Regions from separate parts of the Leptotrichia sp. oral taxon 221 genome, predicted to be linked through region 1. Evidence: riboswitches for the same ligand, from Rfam matches in the RefSeq annotation. Region 1 holds a riboswitch; the other holds the start of a gene.
What was found. A riboswitch is a leader RNA that binds a small molecule or an ion and turns the genes downstream of it on or off. The one in region 1 is predicted to bind cobalamin.
Positions count from the first base shown of each region.

Region 2: another riboswitch for cobalamin. It lies ahead of nikA (nickel ABC transporter substrate-binding protein); the one in region 1 lies ahead of J4863_RS07815 (energy-coupling factor ABC transporter permease).

Region 1 covers NZ_CP072378.1:1,738,358-1,749,881, reverse strand. The annotation lists gene J4863_RS07820 (autotransporter-associated N-terminal domain-containing protein) at 1-4,838, shown strand, start outside; cobalamin riboswitch at 5,298-5,478, shown strand; gene J4863_RS07815 (energy-coupling factor ABC transporter permease) at 5,673-6,380, shown strand; gene J4863_RS07810 (energy-coupling factor ABC transporter substrate-binding protein) at 6,380-6,682, shown strand; gene J4863_RS07805 (CbiQ family ECF transporter T component) at 6,669-7,352, shown strand; gene J4863_RS07800 (energy-coupling factor ABC transporter ATP-binding protein) at 7,354-8,160, shown strand; gene J4863_RS07795 (cobyrinate a,c-diamide synthase) at 8,157-9,512, shown strand; gene J4863_RS07790 (precorrin-8X methylmutase) at 9,713-10,369, shown strand; gene cbiD (cobalt-precorrin-5B (C(1))-methyltransferase CbiD) at 10,524-11,524, shown strand, end outside.
Region 2 covers NZ_CP072378.1:851,364-862,887, reverse strand. The annotation lists gene J4863_RS03770 (ABC transporter permease) at 1-564, opposite strand, end outside; gene nikA (nickel ABC transporter substrate-binding protein) at 773-2,395, opposite strand; cobalamin riboswitch at 2,593-2,747, opposite strand; gene J4863_RS03760 (MliC family protein) at 2,971-3,342, opposite strand; gene J4863_RS03755 (MATE family efflux transporter) at 3,544-4,905, opposite strand; gene J4863_RS03750 (ABC transporter ATP-binding protein) at 4,905-5,711, opposite strand; gene J4863_RS03745 (ABC transporter ATP-binding protein) at 5,716-6,540, opposite strand; gene opp1C (nickel/cobalt ABC transporter permease) at 6,556-7,356, opposite strand; gene opp1B (nickel/cobalt ABC transporter permease) at 7,358-8,296, opposite strand; gene nikA (nickel ABC transporter substrate-binding protein) at 8,475-10,085, opposite strand; gene J4863_RS03725 (replication-associated recombination protein A) at 10,291-11,520, opposite strand.

The DNA.
Region 1 (11,524 bases):
GTGAAAGTATAGGAGTTTCAGGAACTACAGGAGCTGATCCAGTAACTCAGACTTCTTGGGCTGATATCCAATTAAATAAACCAATAGAGATATATGGAGATAAATCAGTAGGAGTTAGTTTCTTGGTAGAATCTGATAATACAGTTTCTCCTAATTTTTCCAATTCAAAATTTAATGTGCAAATTGGAGGTTCAGCATTAACGGCACAAGATGCTACTTATGGAGATACAGAAGGAGATGCATCAAAAGTTCAAAACTCTATAGGAATAAATTTTGATTTCTCACAAGGAAATGCAGGATTTACACAAAAGGATGTGAATAATTATATTGTAAAACTAGAAAATAATGCTAAAAATTCAACAGCTATAAGATTAGGGGAAGCTAATCTTACATTTAAAGATTCAGCTACTAGTGGGATAACTATTGGTGGAGAAGATAATATAGGGTATCTTTCAGATGGAAGTGCAAATAATAATTTAGTTTATAATAATATAACTAATAATTTTAAGGTTAGTGGAAAAAATGCGATATTGTTTGCTGCAAAAAATGGAGGAACATTAGAAGTAAATAATTCGTTGCCTTTATCTTCAACATCAGTTAGTGGAAATGGGTTCACGTTGGCTTATTCTGAAGTAGCTGGATCTACAGTAACATTGGATAAAGGTGCTACTGGAGAAGTTGTCGGTTCTGATGCAGTGCTGTATTATGCAAAAAATGGAGGGAAAGTAACTATAACAGAAAATGCTGTTGCACAACCATCTGCTACTGTAAATGCATCAGGAGTAACTGTTGTAACTGATTCATCAATAGGAACTCCTAAAGTTACTATTTCTGGAAGTAATGGAGTTGGTTTTTATACAACAAATGGAGGGCAAATTGAAGCAGAAAACAGTTTTATGAAATTATCTGATGGATTAGTTGGTGTGTACAGTGATGGCTCTACAAGTAATATAAATTTAAAAAATTCAATTTTAGATTATAAAGGAAGCGGTTATTCTATTTATAGTGGAAACAATGGAAAAATCGATTTACAAGGAAGTACAGTTGTTTTAAGAGGAAAAGCGATAGGAGTACAAGGATCTTCTTTAAGTGATATAACAACAAATGCAAATACAAAGATAGTTGTTATGTCAAATGATGCTATTCCATTTGAATTTAAAGATAAAGGAATAGTAAATTTAACATCTATAGATACTGATTTAGGTATTGCTGCTTCAGGAATTCAAGTTGTAAATGGGGAAGATGGAACAACAACATATACTAATTATAAAAAAGCTTTTGTAGATGGAATGTTAAACTATAATATTAATACAGATATTGATAAAAGTTTGGCTACTAATATTGCTAACGAAGCAACAGATTCATTTAAATTTGTTAAAAGATATTTAGTTCAACGTGCAGTTTTAAATTTACAGGCAGGGAAAAATGTAACGGCACATTTAAGTTCTTCAGATTTAACAGCGGCTGGTATGAAAGGTGTTGTAGGACTTGATATGAGTTCAAGCAGTTCAGCAGCTTCAAATAATGAGACTCAAATAAATCTTGCAGCAGGGTCTTCGGTTTCAGCAGACAGAACAGACGCAGGAAGCGGAGCAGTTGGATTATTCATAAACTATGGAAAAGTGAATACAGATGCATCATCTACAATAAATGTTGAGCAGTTAACAACAAATCCTCACAATGACAGTGCAGTAGGAATTTACGCAGTAAACGGTTCTGAAGTAAATAATGAAGGTACTGTAAATGTTGGTGGAAACAGTTCAATCGGATTATTAGGATTGGCATATAGGGAAGATGCAGTTACTGGAGCACCTAAAGTAAATGAATTTGGAGGAAGACCCGGTGAAGGAACAACTAGTATTATAAATAAAGGAAATGTTTCATTAGATGGAACAACTTCATATGGAATTTACGTAAAAAATAATAATTCAGCAGGAACAAAAACTGATGCTATTGGAACAAATACAGGAAACGGAGTGTTAACTTTATCAGGAGATAAATCTATTGGAATGATAGGAGATAAAGCAACGTTAACAAATGATACAAATGCAAAAATTAATATGACAGGACAAGAACAAGTTGGAATGTTTGCAAATAATAGTTCATCATTAATAAACAATGGAGAAATTAATTTGGCGACTTCGACAGGTTCAATTCCAAGTGTTGGAATTTACACTGATGATGTTGCTACAGATATTACGAATAATAGTAAGATTATTGGTGGAAATAAAAATTATGGTATTTTTGGTAAGACAGTAACACATGGTTCAACTGGAGAAATTACAGTTGGAGATGAAGGTGTTGGAATTTATTCGACAGAAGGAAATATTACATTAAATTCAGGTTCTAAAATAAATGTTGGAGCAAATGAAGCAGTTGGAGTATTTACTACTGGAACAGCAGGAAGAACGATAAATGCTGATACGAATATGACAATTGGAAATTCTTCATTTGGTTATGTAATTAAAAATACAGGAACAACAAATTTAACTACAAATGGAACTGCAACATTAGGAAATGAAGCGAAATTTATTTATTCGAATAATAAAGATATAACAGTAACAAATAATGTTCCATTAACTTCAACAGGAAATAACACTTATGGAATTTATTCTGCAGGAACAGTAACAAATAATGCAGATATTGATTTTGGAAGAGGAACAGGAAGTGTAGCAATTTATGCAATTGATGGAGGAACTGCTAGAAATGCTGCAGGTAAAACAATTACAGTAAGTGGAAGTAATTTATCAGCAACTCCAGTTCCAGAATATGGAATGGGAATGGCTACTTCTAATGGAACAATTATAAATGATGGAACAATAAAAGTAGCTCTTGATGAAGGAATTGGAATGTTCGCTTCAGGAAGTGGTTCAAAAGCAATAAATAATGGTACAATTGAATTAAGCGGAAAAAATACAAAAGGAATGTATGTTGATAATAACGCAGTAGGAGAAAACTGGGGAATTATTAAAACAGTTCCAACAGCAACTAATGATGGTATCTTAGGTGTAGTTGCCACAGGTGGTGGAGTAATTAAAAACTATGGACAAATTATTGTAGATGGGCCTAATAATAAAGCTGGATATCTTGGTTCTACAGGAACTTTCTCAAATGAAACTAGTGGAGGTACAACAGGAATGGTTACAAATACTGGTGGAGCCGAAGGAGTTGTAAGAAAATCTGGAAGCCCTACAGGTAAAACAGTAGCAGGAATAGAAATTATAGCACCAGCAGGAGCAACTTCAGCTACAATTAAAATAAATGGTTCAGTTGTAACGCCAACTTATGTTGACACAAATGCAAGAACTAACACACCAAGCTCAGTATCAGTTACTTCTCCAAGTGGAGCAACAACAATTGTTGATCTAGGAGCAACTGGTTTAGGAAGTATTCCAACAAACGAACAAGTTGGTTCATTAGGAATGTATATTGATACGTCAGGAGTAAACTATACACATCCAATTGTAGGAGTTAATAATCTTACAGGATTACAAAAAGTTGACTTGTTATTTGGTAATGAAGCAGCTAGATATACTGACAGTAAAGTAATTGAAGTTGGTAGCAACATAATTGATCCATATAATTCAATGATTTTAAATATGGCAGCTTCAGGAACTGGAACTAAATTTGCATTAAGTGCTGGAAGTTTGACATGGTTTGCAACTGCAACACAAAATTTATCAACAGGTGCTCTAGGAAAAGTTTACCTAGTTAAAATACCTTATACAGCTTTCGCTCAAGATAAAAATACATACAATTTCTTGGATGGATTAGAACAAAGATACGGAGTAGAAACTAGCGGAAGAGAAAAAGATTTATTCAATAAATTGAATGATTTAGGAAAAGGAGAAGCTCACATTTTAGCACAAGCAATTGATGAAATGAAAGGTCACCAATATGGAAATGTGCAACAAAGAATTAATGAAACTGGAAATGTATTAGACAAAGAATTTAATTACTTACAAAATGAATGGAGAAATCCTACTAAAGATAATAATAAAATTAAAGTATTTGGTATAAGAAATGAATACAATACTGATTCTGCTGGAATTTATGATTACACAAGTAATGCGACTGGAGTAGCTTATGTTCATGAAAATGAAACAGTTAAACTTGGAAATAAATCAGGATGGTATGCAGGAGCTGTAAATAATCATTACAAACTTAAAGATATAAGTAGATCAAGAGAAAATCAAACTATGTTAAAAGCTGGAATCTTTAAAACAATGTCACCATATATGGATCATAATGGTTCATTACAATGGACAATTGCTGGAGATGTATTCGCAGGTAAAAATGAAATGAAACGTAGATTCTGGATTGTAGATGATACGTTTGATGCAAAATCTGATTATTATTCATACGGAGCTGCTTTCAAAACAGATTTAGGATATGATATCAGAACATCTGAAAAAACTCATTTGAGACCTTACGGAGCATTGAAAATGGAATATGGAAGATTTACTGACATTAAAGAAGACGAAGGACAAGTTAGATTGGAAGTAGATGGAAACAATTACTTCTCAGTTAAACCAGAAGTTGGATTAGAATTCAAATATGTTCAACCAGTAGCAGTTAAATCACAATTATCAGTTGGCTTAACAGCTGCTTACGAAAATGAATTAGGAAAAGTAAACAGAACAAACAAGGCAAGAGTAAGATACACAAATGCTGATTGGTATGAATTGAGAAGTGAAAAAGAAGACAGAAGAGGAAACGGTAAATTTGACTTTAACTTAGGTGTAGACAACACTAGATTCGGAGTAACTGTAAACGCAGGATACGACACTAAAGGAAGCAACATCAGAGGTGGAATCGGATTTAGAGCGATTTACTAATAAAAATTTAAAATAATTATTGACAAAATATGTTTTTAAGGTATACTATGGATGTAATATAAATTATAGTTGATATTGAAATTTATGGTTAATAAAAAACAATAAAAGGAAATATTGACTGGTATAAAAGAAAATGGTTGAGAACCGAGCCAGTGGAACGTGAAGCGTTTCAGTAGAGTTTTACTCTCAAAAGTCTTGAGTGATGAGTCTTTGATTGTTGGTCTTGAAAAAGATGAAAACTCAAGAACCTCGTTATCTTTGCGAGAGGTTCAAAAGTATGTATTGTTTGATTTGGGAGTTGTCTCATCATTGAGATGACTCCATTTTTATTGGATGCATATAAATTGTGGAGATTATTGTTAATTTAAAAATCAATTAATTCTTTCAATTAATTTTTTTAGGTACAATCTTGTAAAAATTTTAAAAAAATTATTGACAAAAATATAATAAAAGGTATAATGTTATTAGAAGATAATAGGTGTTTTGCAAACTTAATAAGGAAATCGGTTGAAATCCGATACAGCCCCCACTACTGTGAAACTGACGAAAGCGTGATGACCACTGAGATTGATGGGATCTTGGGAAGGAAGTGAGTAGGTTGAAGTTAGTCAGGAGACTTGCCTAATATTGATATATTATAGATTTTCTGGGAAGGGGAAATTTGATATACATCAGTAAATGAATCAATGGTGATTTGTTCCATTAGCACATAGTGAATGTACGATGTTAGTACAAATATTGCTTTTATGGAATTTGACGTGTATTAAATTCGGCTTTTAGCTGATTTTTTTTTGGATTGCTTAAAACTAAATAAAAGTTTTGGAAGGAGAAAAAATGAAAAAGAAAACATTATTATTTTTAGTTTTGACTAGTATGCTTTTAATAGGTGTAAACGGTTTTTCAATGCACATTATGGAAGGTTTTTTACCATTAAATTGGGTTATTGTATGGTTTGTTGTGTGTATTCCGTTTTGGATTTTGGGGATAAAAAAACTTCAAACTGTTTCTAAAGGGAGTGTTAAGGATAAAATGACACTTGCATTGGCAGGAGCATTTATTTTTGTGTTGTCGGCGTTGAAAATTCCATCAGTTACAGGGAGTTCGTCACATCCGACTGGAGTAGGACTTTCAACTATTTTATATGGACCATTTGTAACTTCAATTTTAGGGACAATTGTATTAATATTCCAAGCTGGATTACTTGCACATGGAGGATTTACTACTCTTGGGGCAAATACGGCTTCAATGGCGATTGCTGGACCAATTGTTTCGTACTTGATTTATAAAGGACTTGCTAAGAAGAATAGAGCGGTTGCAATATTTTTGGCAGCAGCAATAGGGGATCTTGCAACTTATGTTGTTACATCTTTTCAGTTGGCACTTGCGTATCCATCGCCTGAAGGTGGAGTACTTGCTTCATTTATTAAATTTGGAATGGTATTTGCAGTAACTCAAATTCCACTTGCTATAATTGAAGGATTGCTTACAAATGTTGTAATGAATATACTTGACAAATATGAAGTAAAAGGGGTGGAAGAATAATGGATAAGAATAAAAATAAAAGTGTTTTTAAAAAGAATGTTATTTTATTGGTTTTAATACTTTTGATAGGTGTCGTACCATTACTTCTCGTAAAATCTGAATTTGGTGGTTCAGATGACAAGGGAGAAGAAATGATTAAAACGATAAAACCTGATTACAAGCCTTGGGCTAAAAATTTAATAGAATTGCCTGGAGAGGAAACTGAAAGTTTACTTTTTGCGTTACAAGCAGCATTAGGTGCAGGAATTGTAGGATATGTTTTAGGATATTTCAAAGGTGAAAGAAAAAATGCTAATAGATAAAATATCATATACGAATCCCATAAAAAATATTAATCCTGGAATAAAATTTACGTTGTCAATGATGACATTAGTATTTTTGCTTTACACGGGAAGTAAAGTAGTATTTATTTTTAATCTTACATTATTTAATTTACTTCTTTTATTTGTAGTAAAAGTGAAAGTGAAAGATTTACTAAAGCTGAATTTTGTTCCAGCTTTATTTATTTTAACAACTGTAATTTCATTATGGCTAATAAAGGCGGATATTTGGACATTTTTGTTACGTTCATTTTCGTCAATATCAGTAATTTATTTTCTTATTTGCTCAACACCAGTTGTAGATTTAGACTATATATTTGAAAAAATGAGATTTCCAAAAATTTTTAGAGAAATGTTTTTGTTGATTTATAGATATATTTTTTTGTTGTTTGAGAATAAGGAAAGACTCAAAAATGCACAGGAAGTAAGACTTGGATACAGTAGTTTTAAGAATGGGATGAAATCATTTCCAATGTTAGTGGTAGCGATATTAAAAAAAACATATTACTATAATCTTAATTCTATAAAGGCTGTAGAATCAAGACTGGGAAAGGAATTTATCTTTTCTCATAGAAAATACAAAAAAATTGGATTTGAAACTATTTTTGTAATAATAATAGTTGCAATAAATTTATATTTGGTGGTAAAATAAAATGCTTAAACTTGAAAATATAACTTTTTCGTATGATAATGAAACAGAAGCGTTAAAAAATGTGACTTTGAATATTGAAAAAGGAAAGAAAACATTATTTCTTGGGGAAAATGGCTCAGGAAAATCAACTTTATTTTTAATAATGAATGGACTCTTGAAGGCACAAAAAGGAGACATTTATTTTGAGGGGAAGAAGGTTAAACATAAAAAAAAGGATTTGGAGGAATTGAGAAGAAAAGTTGGAATAATTTTTCAAGATCCTGAAATACAAATTTTTGCTCCGTTAGTTTTTCAAGAAGTGGCTTATGGACCTGAAAATCTTGGATATTCTGAGGAAAAAGTAGAAGAAAATGTTAATAGAGCAATGAAGGAAATCAATATTGAGGAGTTGAGGGACAGACCTTGTCATCATTTGAGTTATGGTCAGAAAAAACGGGTTTCAATAGCGGCAATTACAGCAATGGAGCCAGAATTATTGATTCTAGATGAACCTACAGCTTGGTTGGATTCAAAAAATACAAAAAGAGTTTCTGAAATTTTAGATAATTTTTCTAAAGCTGGGAAAACACTTGTAGTTTCGACACACGATACAGATTTTGCATATGAATTTGCTGACTATATTTATGTTCTTGATAAAGGGAAAATTGTAAGACAAGGTAGTAGAGACGAAGTTTTTGAGGATTTTGAATTTTTGAAAAAATTAAATTTGAATGTTCCAAATGTTTTGAAAATTAAAAGTTATCTTAAGTATAAAAATCTTGATGAAAATGATTATTGTAAATTTTTGGAGGAAAAAAATTTGTTATGAAAAAAATATTAATATCAGGAACGATGAGCGGAAGCGGAAAAACTACAGTAAGTAGCATTTTGATGTCTGCATTAGAAAATGTGGCTCCTTTTAAAGTGGGACCAGATTACATTGATCCGACTCATCATGAGGTATTTACAGGACATCATTCACACAATTTGGATATTTTTATGACAGGTGAGGATGCTGTGAGACAGATATTTGAGATGTATTCGCAAGGCAGGGATATTTCTATTGTTGAAGGTGTTATGGGACTTTATGATGGAATTGGGAACGAAAAGGACAATTTTAGCACGGCTCATTTAGCAAGAGTACTTGATATTCCCGTAATTTTAGTTGTGAATGCTAAAGCGATTTCAACAAGTATTGCGGCAGAAGTTCTTGGGTTTAAGATGTTTGATGAACGAGTGAATATAAAAGGTGTGATTCTTAACAATGTTTCTTCACAAAAATTGTATGAGAGCTTGAAGGAAGCAGTTGAAAAATATACAGGAATTGAGTGTTTAGGCTACATTCCTAGAAATGAGCAACTTGCTACAGAGAGCCGGCATTTAGGCTTGAAACAGGCTTTTGAAGAGGATAATGCACAAAAACAGGAGTTATTTAAGGAAATCGCACAAAATTGCTTGAATTTGGAGCGGATAAAAGAAATTGCACAAGAATTTGAGTCAAGTCGAAATATGGAAAATTATGCGAAAATAGGATATCTAAAAGATAAATTTAAAGGAAAAAGAGTAGCGATTGCAAGAGATGAAGCATTTTCGTTTTATTATGAGGCAAACATTGATTTGATGAAATTTTGTGGAGTGGAAATAGTTGAGTTTAGTCCAATTCGAGATAAAAAACTTCCTGAAAATAAAGATTTTATCTACTTTGGTGGAGGTTATCCTGAATTATTTGCAAAAGAGTTGAGTGAAAATATTTCTATGAAAAATAGTATTGTTGAAGCGTGTAAAAATGGCGTGAGAATATTTGCTGAATGTGGCGGATTTATGTATTTAGCAAAAAAATTACATTTATTAAATGAAGAAATTTTTGATATGTGTGGAATTTTTGATATTGAAATTGGGATGAGAAAACGTTTAAATATTGGAAGATTTGGGTATATCAATATTGAAACTGCAAATGGGATAAACTTGCAAGGACATGAATTTCATTATTCGGAAATTTTGAAAAATAATGAAGTAAACGGGAATGATTCAGAAGGCTATTTTTATAATATTTACAAGAATAATGGGAAAGAATGGAAATGTGGATATATGAAAAATAATGCGATAGCCGGATATCCGCATATTCATTTTTACTCAAATGTGGAGTTTCTTGAGTTTTTGTTGGATGTGAAAAGAGATTAAGAAGATTTTGAAGAGAAATTTTAACAAAAAGATAGCAAGATGTCTCCGCCTTCTATAATTGAGAGTAGTTCACGATTGTTGAAAAAATGAGAAATTTTTAATTTTTTTGAAAATAATGAATTTGAAAAATAATGAATTTGAAGTGTGGAAAAGGATAAAGAAGAAAGGAGAGTGTGGTAGTTATTATCGCACAATGAAATATGTCATATATTAAAGATCCAAAATCAATAGAAGTGAGAAGTTTTGAAATAATAACTGAAGGATTGGCTGGAAAGGCTGATCATTTTAGTGAGGAAGAGCAATTGATTGTTAAAAGATTGATTCATACGACGGGAGATTTTGATTATGTAAACATTGTTGAATTTCAAAATAATCCGATTGAATCGGCAAAAGAAGCGTTAGAAGCTGGAAATTGCAGAATTTATTGCGATACAAATATGATTGTTAATGGACTGAATAAAAATGGGTTGAAAAAATTTGGTGCTGAGGCGTATTGTTTGGTGGCGGATCCAGATGTGGCGAAAGAAGCGAAAGAAAGAGGAATTACACGTTCAATGGTTGGATTGGAAAGAGCATTAAAGGATCCTCAAACGAAAATTTTTCTAATTGGAAATGCACCGACAGCATTGTTCACATTACTTGAAAAAATGGATAAAGAAGGAGAAAATGTTCCAAAATTGATAGTTGGAGTGCCAGTTGGATTTGTGGGATGTCCTGAATCGAAAGCTGAGCTTTCAAAATACGATGTTCCATTTATTAGAACAAATGGGACAAAAGGTGGAAGCACAGTTGCAGTTGGTGTGATGCACGGAATCCTTTATCAAATGTACGAAAGAGATAAATATTTTAATAATTAATCACAATTTTATGTGAAAATTAATTAGTAAATCTATTAATATCTGAAAATTTATTTCAATTTTTATATTTTATTTTTTCATAACGAAAGATAATATAAATTATTGATTTAAGTATTTTCAGATATATTTTAATATAATTTTGGAGAAGTAAAAAATGGAAAATTATGTATATTTTAACGGTAGAAAATTGCGATATGGTTATACTACTGGGAGTTCAGCAACGGCAGCGACTAAAGCAGCATTGTTACTTTTGCTGGGAAAAGTCGAAAAAATCGAAGAAGTTGAAATAGACGTTCCAGCAGGTGAGAGAATAAAAATTGGGATTAAATCTTTTGAAAAGATGAAGGATTATACGATGGCGACTGTTGTGAAAGATGGGGGAGATGACCCTGATGCGACACATGGTTTGGAGATTGTTTCAAAAGTGAGTTTTAGAAAAGATAATAAAATCAATATTTTTGGAGGAAAAGGAGTTGGAAAAGTTACAAAAGTTGGGCTTCCTGTAGAAATTGGAAAATCAGCAATTAATCCAACACCAATGAAAATGTTGACAAGTATTGTTGAGGAGTTTCTTCCAGAGGGAAAAGGTATTGATGTTGAAATCAGTGTGCCTTTGGGTGAGGAAGCTGCAAAAAAAACAATGAATGCAAAGTTAGGAATTATCGGTGGAATCTCGATTCTTGGAACAATGGGAATTGTGCGACCAATGTCTGAAGAGTCATGGAAAGCCTCTTTGGCAATAGAATTGAAGCAAAATTTGACATATTTTAATACAAAGACAGCGATTTTTCTTTTTGGAAATCGTGGAAAAATGTTTTTGAGCAAGGAATTCCCTAAAAGAGCTGAAGAAGGGGTTGTAATCAGTAACTTTGTTGGATATATGTTTGACAAAGCCTGTGAATATGAAGTTAAGAAAGTTTATTTTATTGGTGAATTGGGAAAATTTGTGAAAGTGGCAGGAGGAATTTTTCATACACACAGTCGAGTTTCTGATGCAAAAATGGAAATTTTAGCTGCAAATGCTTTATTAGTTGGCGAAAAGTTGGAAAATGTTTACAAAATTTTAGATTCGAATACGACTGAAGAAGCTTCTGGATATATTGAAAAAAAGGAAGTTTTCAATTTACTAGCTGAAAAGGCAAAGCAAAAATGTGA
Region 2 (11,524 bases), 890 kb from region 1:
AGTTGTTTGTGCAATTAATGGAATAACCAACGTTATACATGGTAAAACTAAATTTTTCCAATCTCCTCGTCCTGAAACAGGCAAAATTCTTAATGAAACCGAAAAGAAAATGATTAAAATATATCCTAACCAAAATGTCGGAATTGATACACAAATATACGAAAAAAGTTGAATAATATAATCAGAAACTGTATTTTGCTTGATTGCACTTAAAATTCCTAGAAAAGGAGCTACTACAATTAAAATTATAAACGAAAATATTCCTAATTGAAAAGTTGGTACAAAGGCTTCTGTCACAAGATCTATAACAGGTGTTTTTTGAGTATAGGATGTTCCAAAATTCCCTTTTAACAAGTTTCCTAGCCAATTAAAATACTGTACTGGCAACGGATTATCCAATCCAAGATTCTTTCTAGTTTCTCGTAACGTTTCAGCCGTTATGCTCACATGGGATGCTCTCAAATAATTTTCAGCAGGATCTCCCGGTGATAGTTTCACAAGGAAGAATGTTATCACAGATATTGCAAAAAAAATTGAAATTAACGACATTACTTTTTTTATCATTTTATTAAAAATCCTCCTCCTTATAGTGAGTGTGTAAAAATTTTTGTGTAAACAGAATAGCAAAGTATTGAATTTACTGAATTCATCTATTAATTTACACAAAATTATAGACATTCTCTAAACCCAAATATTTTTTTATAAAAAATCTAAAAAATAGATTTTATCAACTAATAAATTCATCAATAAAATCTATTTCTAATACTTTAATTTATTTTACTTTTACAGTTGTCCAAACTGGTATTCTATTTTCTTCTGGCATAAATTTAACCCCTTCCAATTCACCTGTTCTATAAACACTCAATAAAGCTTGATATGTAATTGGAATATATACAGCTTGATCATTTAAAGTAGTCAATACATATTTATACATTTCTTTTAATTTAGCTTCATTTGGTTCCACTAGCAACGCTTTAATAGTTTTATCCAATTCAGCTTTCATTGGCAATCCTAATTGTGCAGCATAAGCTGGATTAGTTCCTTTTGTTGAATCATCAGCCATTGAAGTCAAATAAGCATGCGGATCCCATGGTGCTCCCCACGAAAAATCAGACATAAGGTCATAATTTCTAGTAATTGCATTTTCCCAGTATGCCTTTTCTTCCATCGCCTTCAAATCAACTTGAACACCGATTTTTTTCCATTCTCCTTGAATATATTCACCTACATTTTTATCTGTAACTTTTGAACTAATATATGGGAATAACAATACCATTTTCTTACCATCTTTTTCTCTTATACCATCAGCGCCTTTTTTCCATCCAGCCTCATCAAGCATTTTTTCAGCCTTAGCAATATCAAAATTATATTTCTTCAACTCAACATTTGTATTAGGTACATTTGGTGCAAAAATCGCATCTGCAGGTTTTTCAACTCCACCAAATATATTCTTAGCAATACTTTGTTTATCCACTGCATAACTCAAAGCCTGTCTAACTTTTAAATCTTTCAAAATTGGACTTGTAGTATTTAAAAGTATCATTCTTGTAGACATTGGATCAGAAGTTGCTGTTGTATATTTTTTATCTTGTCTATATGATTGGAATCTATCTAAACTAATCAATCCATTTCCATAAATCAAATCAATATCCCCTGATTCAAATTGAAGTGCAAGTGTTTCACTATCAGGAATATCCTTAATTACAACTTCAGATGCTGCTGGTTTTTTCCCCCAATAATATTCATTTCTTACAAACACTGCATATTCATTATTTTTATGTTCTTTCAAAACCCATGCTCCAGTTCCTACAGGTTTTTTAATCCCTTTCGAAGTATCTCCATTTTCAGGAAATCCAGCATCCCCCAAAAATCTTATAGGTCTAATCATCGCCAAATCATACAATGTCGCAGTATACGGCGTATCTAACACTATTTCAAATGTATAATCATCCACAGCTCTATATGACTTCAAATGATTCGTGAACGCAAACCAAGAATGATTAGGCTTATTTTCTTTAGAAAAAATAGTATCAAAATTTTTCACAACATTTTTTGCATCAAATTTTGATCCATCTGAAAATTTTACATTTTTTCTAAGATTAAAAGTATAAGTTTTCCCATCTTTAGAGATTTTCCATGATTCTGCCAACATTGGCTTAATTTCTCCATTTTCCCCATAAGATACAAGTCCATCATAAACCATATCTTGCGTAATAAATTGACTTGGTAAATACTCATGTGGATTCAAATTTCCTACGGGATCCTGATTAAACGCTAACGTAATTTTCCCTGATTTTTCTGTTTTTCCTTTTGCCGCTCCTTCTTTTTTAGACTGACAAGCAAAAAGAGTTCCCATCACAAATAAAACAAAAATTACTTTCAATAAATTTTTCATTTTTTCATCTCCTTGATTTAAATTTTATTATCTCACAAAATTCAAAAAATTTTTTTCATAAAAAAATCCGTTTCTAAACAAACGGTCAAACAACAATATAATTTCTTCAACTTTAAAATTTAAATCAAAAGTAAAAATAAACTTTTAACCCTATCTAAAAATTATAATTCTTTTAACCATCTTCCGTAGTTAATTTATGAATAATTGTTATGGATAGCTATCCGACTTAAAGACTTTTTCTTTTTACTCCTTTTCTTTTAGTAATTTGTCTTTTTACGGTTGCGGGACAGTGTGAGAATCGCACTCACTTTCCTATCTCTCGATTAATAAATCTGTCATAACAAATTAATTTTCATTTTTTATTGCAAAAATAATAATTTCTCTTTACTAGAATTCTAACATCTTTTGTACTTTTTTTCAATCAATTATTTAGAAATTTTAAAAATAAAAAAACATAATTTTCAAATCTTACTTTTTCAGTATGATCTGTCAATTATGTTTTTATCATAAATTATTTCTTGAATTTCAAAAGTAAAAAACTTTTATTAGAATTTTACATTCTTACTTTTCTGTAATTATCTTCTTGTGCAAGATTTTTCAATATTATTAGGTCCTCTATAGATAGCGTCTTTTCCACCTTTAAAGAATTCTATATCTCCACGTTTAGAAACATATCTTGCTCCACTTCCTGAAACTGCTACATTTAAGTTATAAACTTTTCCAGCTTTTGTTACTACTTTTGCAGTTTTTGTTGTTGGATAAGTAACTGTTATTCTTTCAGCTCCACAAGTGTATGATTCTGCTGCAGGTCTTTTTGCAACAACTTTTTTAGCAACTGTTTTTCTAGCAGGCGCTTTTTTTCTATTTTTAGGTGCTGCAGCGAAAGCCATTCCTCCAACTAAAGTCATTACAGATAATACTAACATAGATTTTTTCAATAGTTTCATAACTATCATCCTCTCTTCTTCATAATTTACTTCAGTAAGAGTATACTCTATATTTCTGTTAATTCAATTATAAATTTGTAATGATTTTTCATAGAAAACGAATAAAATTAACTAATTTTTTAGTTTTATATTTCAAATTTATTTTTTATCTTTGATTTCTCCATATTTAAAATTTTTTTTTTGAATCTCACATAACTATAGTTACAAATGTTCTGACACAATTAATAAATTTTCATATTTTTTTAGAAATCTTTTTACATATCTCATTAAAAATACTGACCTTGAAAGAGAAAAAGCCAAAAATGATAGCCACAGTCCGTGATTTTGATAAATTTCTGTTGCTAAAAAATAAAAAATCAAAAATACAATTAATGCTTGTAACATCGATTTTTTAATATATTTTGTTTCCATCACTCCAGTAAAATTACCGTATACAACCAATCCAAAACTCACAACTAACGGAAAAATAATTATCCAAATTTTATATTGATTTGTAATTTGTATAACTTCAATATTTTTTGTATAAAACATCAAAAAACTTTCATCAAATATTATAATTACAATACTTAAAAATATAGAAATAGCAATACTTGAATTTATTGACTTTTTTAGTGTCCACTTTAATTTTGAAAAATTTTTCTCACCAATCGCTATTCCTGAAAAAACACTTGAAGCATTTGCAAAACCATCAAAAATATATGCAATTAAATATTGAATTTGGAATAATATCGAATTAGCTGCTAGTACTATTTTTCCACTATGTGCCGCTTTTTCAAGAAATAAATTTGTTGTTATTAAAAGACAAAGTGTTCTAATCACTAAGTTAAAATTTACTGCTCCAACTTTTTTTATTTCTGACTTTTCTAAAATTTTCTTTAAATCAATATTACTAAAAATTTCTTTTATAGAAAAAGTTCTCAAAATTATTAATATTGATAAAATAGTCGTTAATATTTGTGAAACCAAGGTTGCAATTGCTACTCCAGCAACATCCATTTTTAAAACTTTTACAAAATATAAATCTAACATAATATTTGTGACATTTGTTAAAAGTTGTAAGATTAAGCACTTTTTGATTTCTTTTCGTCCCATTATCCAGCCTAAAAATGTGTAATTTAGTAGTACAAAAGGTGCCCCCCATATTAAAATATTGAAATAAATTTCTAGATATTTCGTTATTTCTTTTTCAGCATCAAAAAAGTTTGAAAATCCCCATAAAATAACTTTTTGAAAAAGAACGAAAAACATTCCGATTAAAACTGAAATTATCGCAGGACGGATTAAAGCTGTAATTTCTTCACTCTTATTCTTTTCCCCAAAAGCTTTTGCTGAGTATCCTGATGTACTTACACGCAAAAATCCAAATAGCCAATAAATCGTATTAAAAATCGTTCCTCCAAGCGTAACTCCACCGATAAATACTGGATTTGGCAAGTTCCCTACAACTGCAGTATCGACAGAATTTAACAGTGGCGTCGTCAATGTCGATAACGTAAACCCTAATGCTAACTTCAAGTACTCCCAATTTCTATAACTTTCCAAATTTATATTTTTCTTTTTCATCAAAATTCTATTACCGCCTCCAATAATTTTTTCGAATAATCTTTTTTAATATTTTTCAAGTTCCGTATATCATCAATTTTTTCTTCAATTTTTCCATCTTTAAAAAATATTACACTATCACAAATATAAGTTATCGTCAATAAATCGTGAGTTATAAAAATGTATGATAAATTATACTCTTTTTTCAACTTTTGTAATAAATCTAAAATCTCAACTTGTGTAGAAACATCTAGAGAACTAACAGCTTCATCCAACAAAATAAACTTCGGCTTTGTCACAATTGCCCGTGCTATACAAACTCTTTGAAGTTGCCCACCACTCAATTCATGTGGAAACCTTTCCAAAAATTCCTCTGAAAGTCCCACAATTTTTATCAATTTTTTCACTTCTTCGTCTATCTTATTTTTATCAATTTTACTTCTATTCACTTGAGAACTAATTATTAATGGTTCAGCAATAATCTGAGCAACTGAAAATCTAGGATTTACCGACGAAACATAATTTTGAAAAACAACACTAATATCATTTTTCATATTTCTATTTTCTTTTTGGTGAATATTTTTCCCTTCAAATTCGACTACACCAGAATCTGCCTTCTCAATCCCAGTAATTATCCTTCCAAGCGTACTTTTGCCACTCCCACTTTCTCCAATAATTCCAACACATTTTCCTTGCTCCAATGAAAGTGAAACATCATTTAATACTATTTTCACAGATTTTTTTAGAAATTTTTTCTGCGTATAACTTTTTTTAATATTTAGAACTTTCAGTAAAATGTTATTTTCATTTTTTATTTCTTTACTCATAAATTTAATTCTCACCTTCATTCGATATCCAATCAGCCACTTCTTTAAACTTTTTCATCAAAGCTCTTCGAGTTTCAATTAAAAAATTTGTATGTTCATGACTGTGATTATTTATTATTTCAGCTGTCGTTCCACTTTCAACAATTTCTCCATTTTGCATAACAATTAATTTATCTGCCAAATAAGACAAAACTCCCAAATCATGCGTTACAAATAGAATCGACACATTTATTTCATTTTTCAATATTTTAAATTCTTCAATAATATCTTTTTGATTAAGAGAATCTATTGCTGTCGTCGGTTCATCAGCTATTATCAACTTCGGTTTCAATGCAATTGCTATTGCAATCATCACTCTTTGCAACATTCCACCACTCAATTCATGCGGATATTTTTTCAAAACAACATCAATGTCCTTCATTCTCATTTTTTCTAACGATTCCTTCGCCAACTCTAGTGCGTCTTTAGCTGAAATATTCAAATGCTCCAAAAAAGTTTCAACCATTTGATTTTGAATTGTAAATAGTGGATCAAATGAAGTCATTGGATTTTGTAAAATCATGCAAATTTGTTTACCTCGGATATTTTTCATTTCTTTTTCTGTATAATTAATTAAATTTTTCCCATCAAAAATAATTTCTCCATTAATATTAAAATTATCATTCAGTATATTTAAAATTGACTTACAGGTAATACTTTTACCACTTCCACTTTCTCCAAGAATCCCAACACAGCTATTTTTTTCTATCGAGAAACTAATATTTTTTATAATTTTTTTATTATTTTTTTTTAGAATTACTTCCAGATTTTTAACTTCTAGTATATTCATCTTGTCAAAACTCCTTTATTGATTATCCTTAAAACTATCTCCTAATAAATTAAAAGCTGCAACTGTTATTACAATAGCAAGTCCTGGAATTAGCATTTGTTCTGGTCTTGTGCTAATTACATTTTTAGCCTCACTAAGCATTGCTCCCCATTCTGGAACTGGTGGCTGCACTCCCAATCCTAAAAAAGATAAAGTTGAAATGCTCAAAATCATCCAACCCATATCTAACGTAATTAATACAATTAATTCTGGCATTATAAGTGGAATAATGTGCTTTTTAAGAATATATGGTGTCTTCGCTCCAATTACTTTTGAAAAAAGAATATAATTTTTATCATTTTGACGAATTACATTTCCACGAATCATTCTCGCATACCACATCCATTTTACAACAATATTCGCAATAATTACATTTCTTATTCCTACTCCCAAGGCCCCAATTATAGCTAAAATCATTACTTGGCTTGGAAATGACATCATTACATCACAAAATCTCATAAGAATTTCATCAATAATTCCTCGAAAATATCCTGAAATAAGTCCCACAATTAATCCTATTAAAATGGTTGGAATCATTGTCGCAACTGATAAAAATAAAGTTGTTCTCACTCCATAAATTAATCTTGTAAACGTATCTCTTCCTAAATAGTCTGTTCCTAAAAGATGTTTTAATGATGGACTTTTAAATTTTTGAGTGAGACTTCCTTCAAGCGGATTGTAACTTGAAATAATTGGTGCAAAAATTCCTAAAAGTATAATTATTGCAAGTATAATTAAACACATTAACGCCACTTTATCCTTCAATATTTTTTTCATTTTACACCTCTTTCTCTGCAATTCTTGGATCAATATAACAACTCACAACATCCACAATTAAATTACACACGACAAACAAAACTCCCATAATTAGCACATATGCCTGTATTATCGGATAATCTCTCCCAAATATCGCTTGTACACAAAGTCGCCCAATTCCTGGCAACACAAAAATATTTTCAATTATAAATGTTCCAGCAACTAATTTTACAACACTCATTCCAAGTGCATTCAATGACGAATGAATAGAATTTTTCAACGCATGTTTAAAAATTATTGATTTTTTTGAAAGTCCTCTAACCTTCGCATAATAAATATGATCTTTCTCCAATGTTTCAATCATATTTGTCCGAATCAACCGAATATACGTCGAAATATAGCTCATACTTAATGCAAACGCAGGTAAAATATAGCCTGAAATCGAACCAACTCCGCTAATTGGAAATATATTAAGTTTTAATGCAAAAATTGATAAAAGTATAAGAGATAACCAATAATCTGGAATTGCAGTTCCTAAAAATACAATCACTCTAGTTATTTTATCAAAAAAGCTATTTTTCTTAATCGCACAAAGCACTCCAATTGGAATACTCATTCCAAATATCATCACAAGCGAAATCCCCGCCAATTTTAATGTTACAGGTAAACTTCTAGCAATTTCATCAGTAACTTTTCTATTTGTATTCACATATGAAATTCCAAAATCAAAATGCAAACTCTTCCAAAGCCAATCAAAATACCGTAAAAAAAACGGTCTATTTAATCCAAGTAATTCACGCATTTTCTGAATATCAGCTTGTGTCGGAGTAATATCATTCACACGCAAAGCCACTTCTGCTGGATCTGACGGAATTAAATTTATCAAACAAAATGCAATAAATGTAATCCCGATAATTAAAGGAATTGATATTAAAATCCGTTTTATTATATATTTTTTCATCTAATAAACTTCCCTTTCTAAATTTTTCAAATTCTATTTTAAAAAATTTCTCTTTAACATTTTACTTTAAACAAACTTATTCGATAACCAAAACTTTTTAATTTTTTGAAATTACCGAACAAGCCTAATATTAATCTGTATATTCAAATTTTCCAAATATACCAGATACAAATTTATTTTATTTTAAATTCATTGAATAATAAGGAACTTCGTATAATGATGTTCCAAATGTAACATCTTTTACTCTATCATTGAAAATCGCTCTATTTGTTTCGTAAGTTACTGGAATGTAAACAGCTTCATCTTGTAAAGTTGTCAATACATATTTAAATAATTCTGCTCTTTCAGACTCACTCGTAGTTTTCAATCCTTTTAAAATTGATTCATCAATTTTCGCTTTTTCTGGCAATCCTTGTTGTGCTGCAAAATCTCCATAAACAGGTTTTCTCATACCACCAAGAAATGATTGCGGATCATATGGAATTCCCCACGAAATATTAAATACGATATCAAAATCACCTTTTTTCATTCTATCTCTATACGATTGCTCTTCTTCCCCAATAGTTTTCAATTCTACTCCAATTTTAGCTAATTGTTGTCCAAAATATTCAGAAATTGATTTTTCACTAACACTATCCGCATTATAATTTAATGTAATTACTAATGGTTTACCATCTTTCTGTCTTTTCCCATCAGCACCTTGAACCCAACCAGCAGCATCCAACAATTTTTTCGCTTCATCTAATGAATAATTGTAAACCGGCACATCAATATTTGCATATGGAACTGTTTTTGCAAGAATTGAATCAGCTGGTGTCTCTGTTCCTTCAAAAATTCCTTCTGAAATTTCTTTCTTATCCAAAACATGTTGTAACGCTTTTCTTACATTTTTATCCTTTAAAGCACCTTTAGTAGTGTTTATAAGCATCATTCTAGTCGCAACTGGTTCAGACATTATAGCTGAAAATCCTTTTTTATCTTTAAATTTTTTAAATGATTCACTATCAATCATATCACGTCCAAATACTATATCAATATCCCCTTTTTCAAGTGCCAATGCTCTTGTTTGCTCTTCAGGAATAACTTTTACACGAATTGTCTTAATTGCTGGTTTTTTCCCCCAATATTTTTCATTTACCTCAAAAACTGCTTCTTCATCAGTTTTATTCGATTTTAAAACATATGGTCCAGTTCCAACATACTTGTCAACTCCATTTTTCGTACTCTTACCATTTTTCATAGCTTTTGGCGAAATAAATCTAAACGGACGAATTGAACCAAGCTCAATCAACATCGGATAATAAGGTTCTTTCAATTTAATTTTAAATGTATAATCATCTGGTGTTTCAAATCCATTAAATAAACGTACACTTTCAAGCCATCCGTGTCTATCTTTATTTTCCATAATTGCATCAAAATTCGCTTTTACAGCCTTCGCATCAAACTTTTCTCCATCTGAAAACACAACATTTTTTCTAAGATGAAATGTATACTCTTTTCCATCTTTTGAAATTTCCCATTTTTCAGCCAATTGTGGTGCTATACTCCCATCCTTATTAATTGACACGAGTCCTTCATACAAAATATTCTGCGCATAAAGCTCACCTGCATAATTATGTGGATTCAAATCTCTAATATCACGAAAATTAGCTGCTACAATTTCATCTTTACTAGCATTTTTTCGAACATTTCCTCCGCACGATATCACAAACATCAACATACCAATCATCATTACAACAAACTTGAAACTCCTGTTTTTTTTAATTCTACTCTTTCTCATCTTTTCCATCAAAAATTCCTCCTACAAAATAAATTTTTCTCAATTTGAACTAAAAAACTATTAATTTAATATAATTTTATGTAGCAAGAAATCCTTATTTAATAAACTTTCTAGACTTCTTGCTATTTTTATTAAAATAATTTAGAAATATGAAAAAAATTTCATATAGCTCATTGTATCACAATTTATTTTGATAGTCAAATTATTTTTTTATTTATATATTTTCATTTTTAATTTTCTTAAAATACTCCTTAGCCGCTCTCTCAAACTTATTCTCTCCAAACTTATAAAACTTGATTTTTTCATTCATGTAAACCTGATTAACATAATGATTTTCATAGTTATGAGGATATTTATAATCTTTTTTCCCAACTTTTGTAAGATGAGTTGGCACATCTTGAATTTTTTCATTCTCAACGTGACTAAGTGCTGAATTTATCGCATTATAAGCTGAATTACTCTTTGGAGAAATCGCTAAATAAATTGCAACTTCCGAAAGAATTATTCTTGCTTCTGGCATTCCAATCTCCTTTACCGCATTAAGTCCAGACACCGCAATTGGTAACGCCTGTGGATTTGCAAGTCCGATATCTTCAGAAGCCAAAATTACAAGCCTTCTAGCAATATACAAAATATCTTCGCCGCCAGAAAGCATTTTTGCCATCCAATAAATCGCCGCATCAGGATCACTCCCACGAATACTTTTTATCATCGCAGAAACCGTATTATACTTGTCTTCCGTCTTGTGATAAGACTTTTTCGTATTCAACACTTCCTTCACTTCATCAAGAGTAAAATCCACCCCAACATTCGTAATCAATTCCAAAATATTTATAGCCTGTCTCGCATCTCCTTCAATAATTTCTGAAATATATTTTAAAATCTCATCTGAAATTCCAATTTTCTCTTTTTCATTAATATTTTTCAAAATTTTAAGCAAATCTTTTTCACTCAATTTTTTAAATTCAAATGCCATACATCGTGATAACAACGCATTATTCAAATTATAATAAGGATTTTCAGTCGTAGCTCCAATTAAAATAATATTCCCATTTTCCAAATCCTGCAAAAGTGAATCCTGCTGCAACTTATTAAATCTATGAATCTCATCCAAAAACAAAAGTGTCTGCTGTCCGTTCGTACGAAATCTGTTGTGTGCCTTATCAGAAATGTCCTTTATATCAGTCACAGACGCCTTTATCGCATTCAAATATTCATAATGATAATTCATTTTTTCAGCAACAATTTCCGCAAGAGTCGTCTTCCCCGTCCCAGGTGCTCCCCAAAAAATCGCATTCATAAAATTTCCACGCTCAATAATCTTCCTCAAAATTCCATTTTTCCCAACCAATTTTTCCTGACCATAAAAATCATCCAAACTTTTCGGACGATATCTAAACGCAAGTGGCTTCTTATTTTCATATACTTCATCAAATAAATTCATTTTT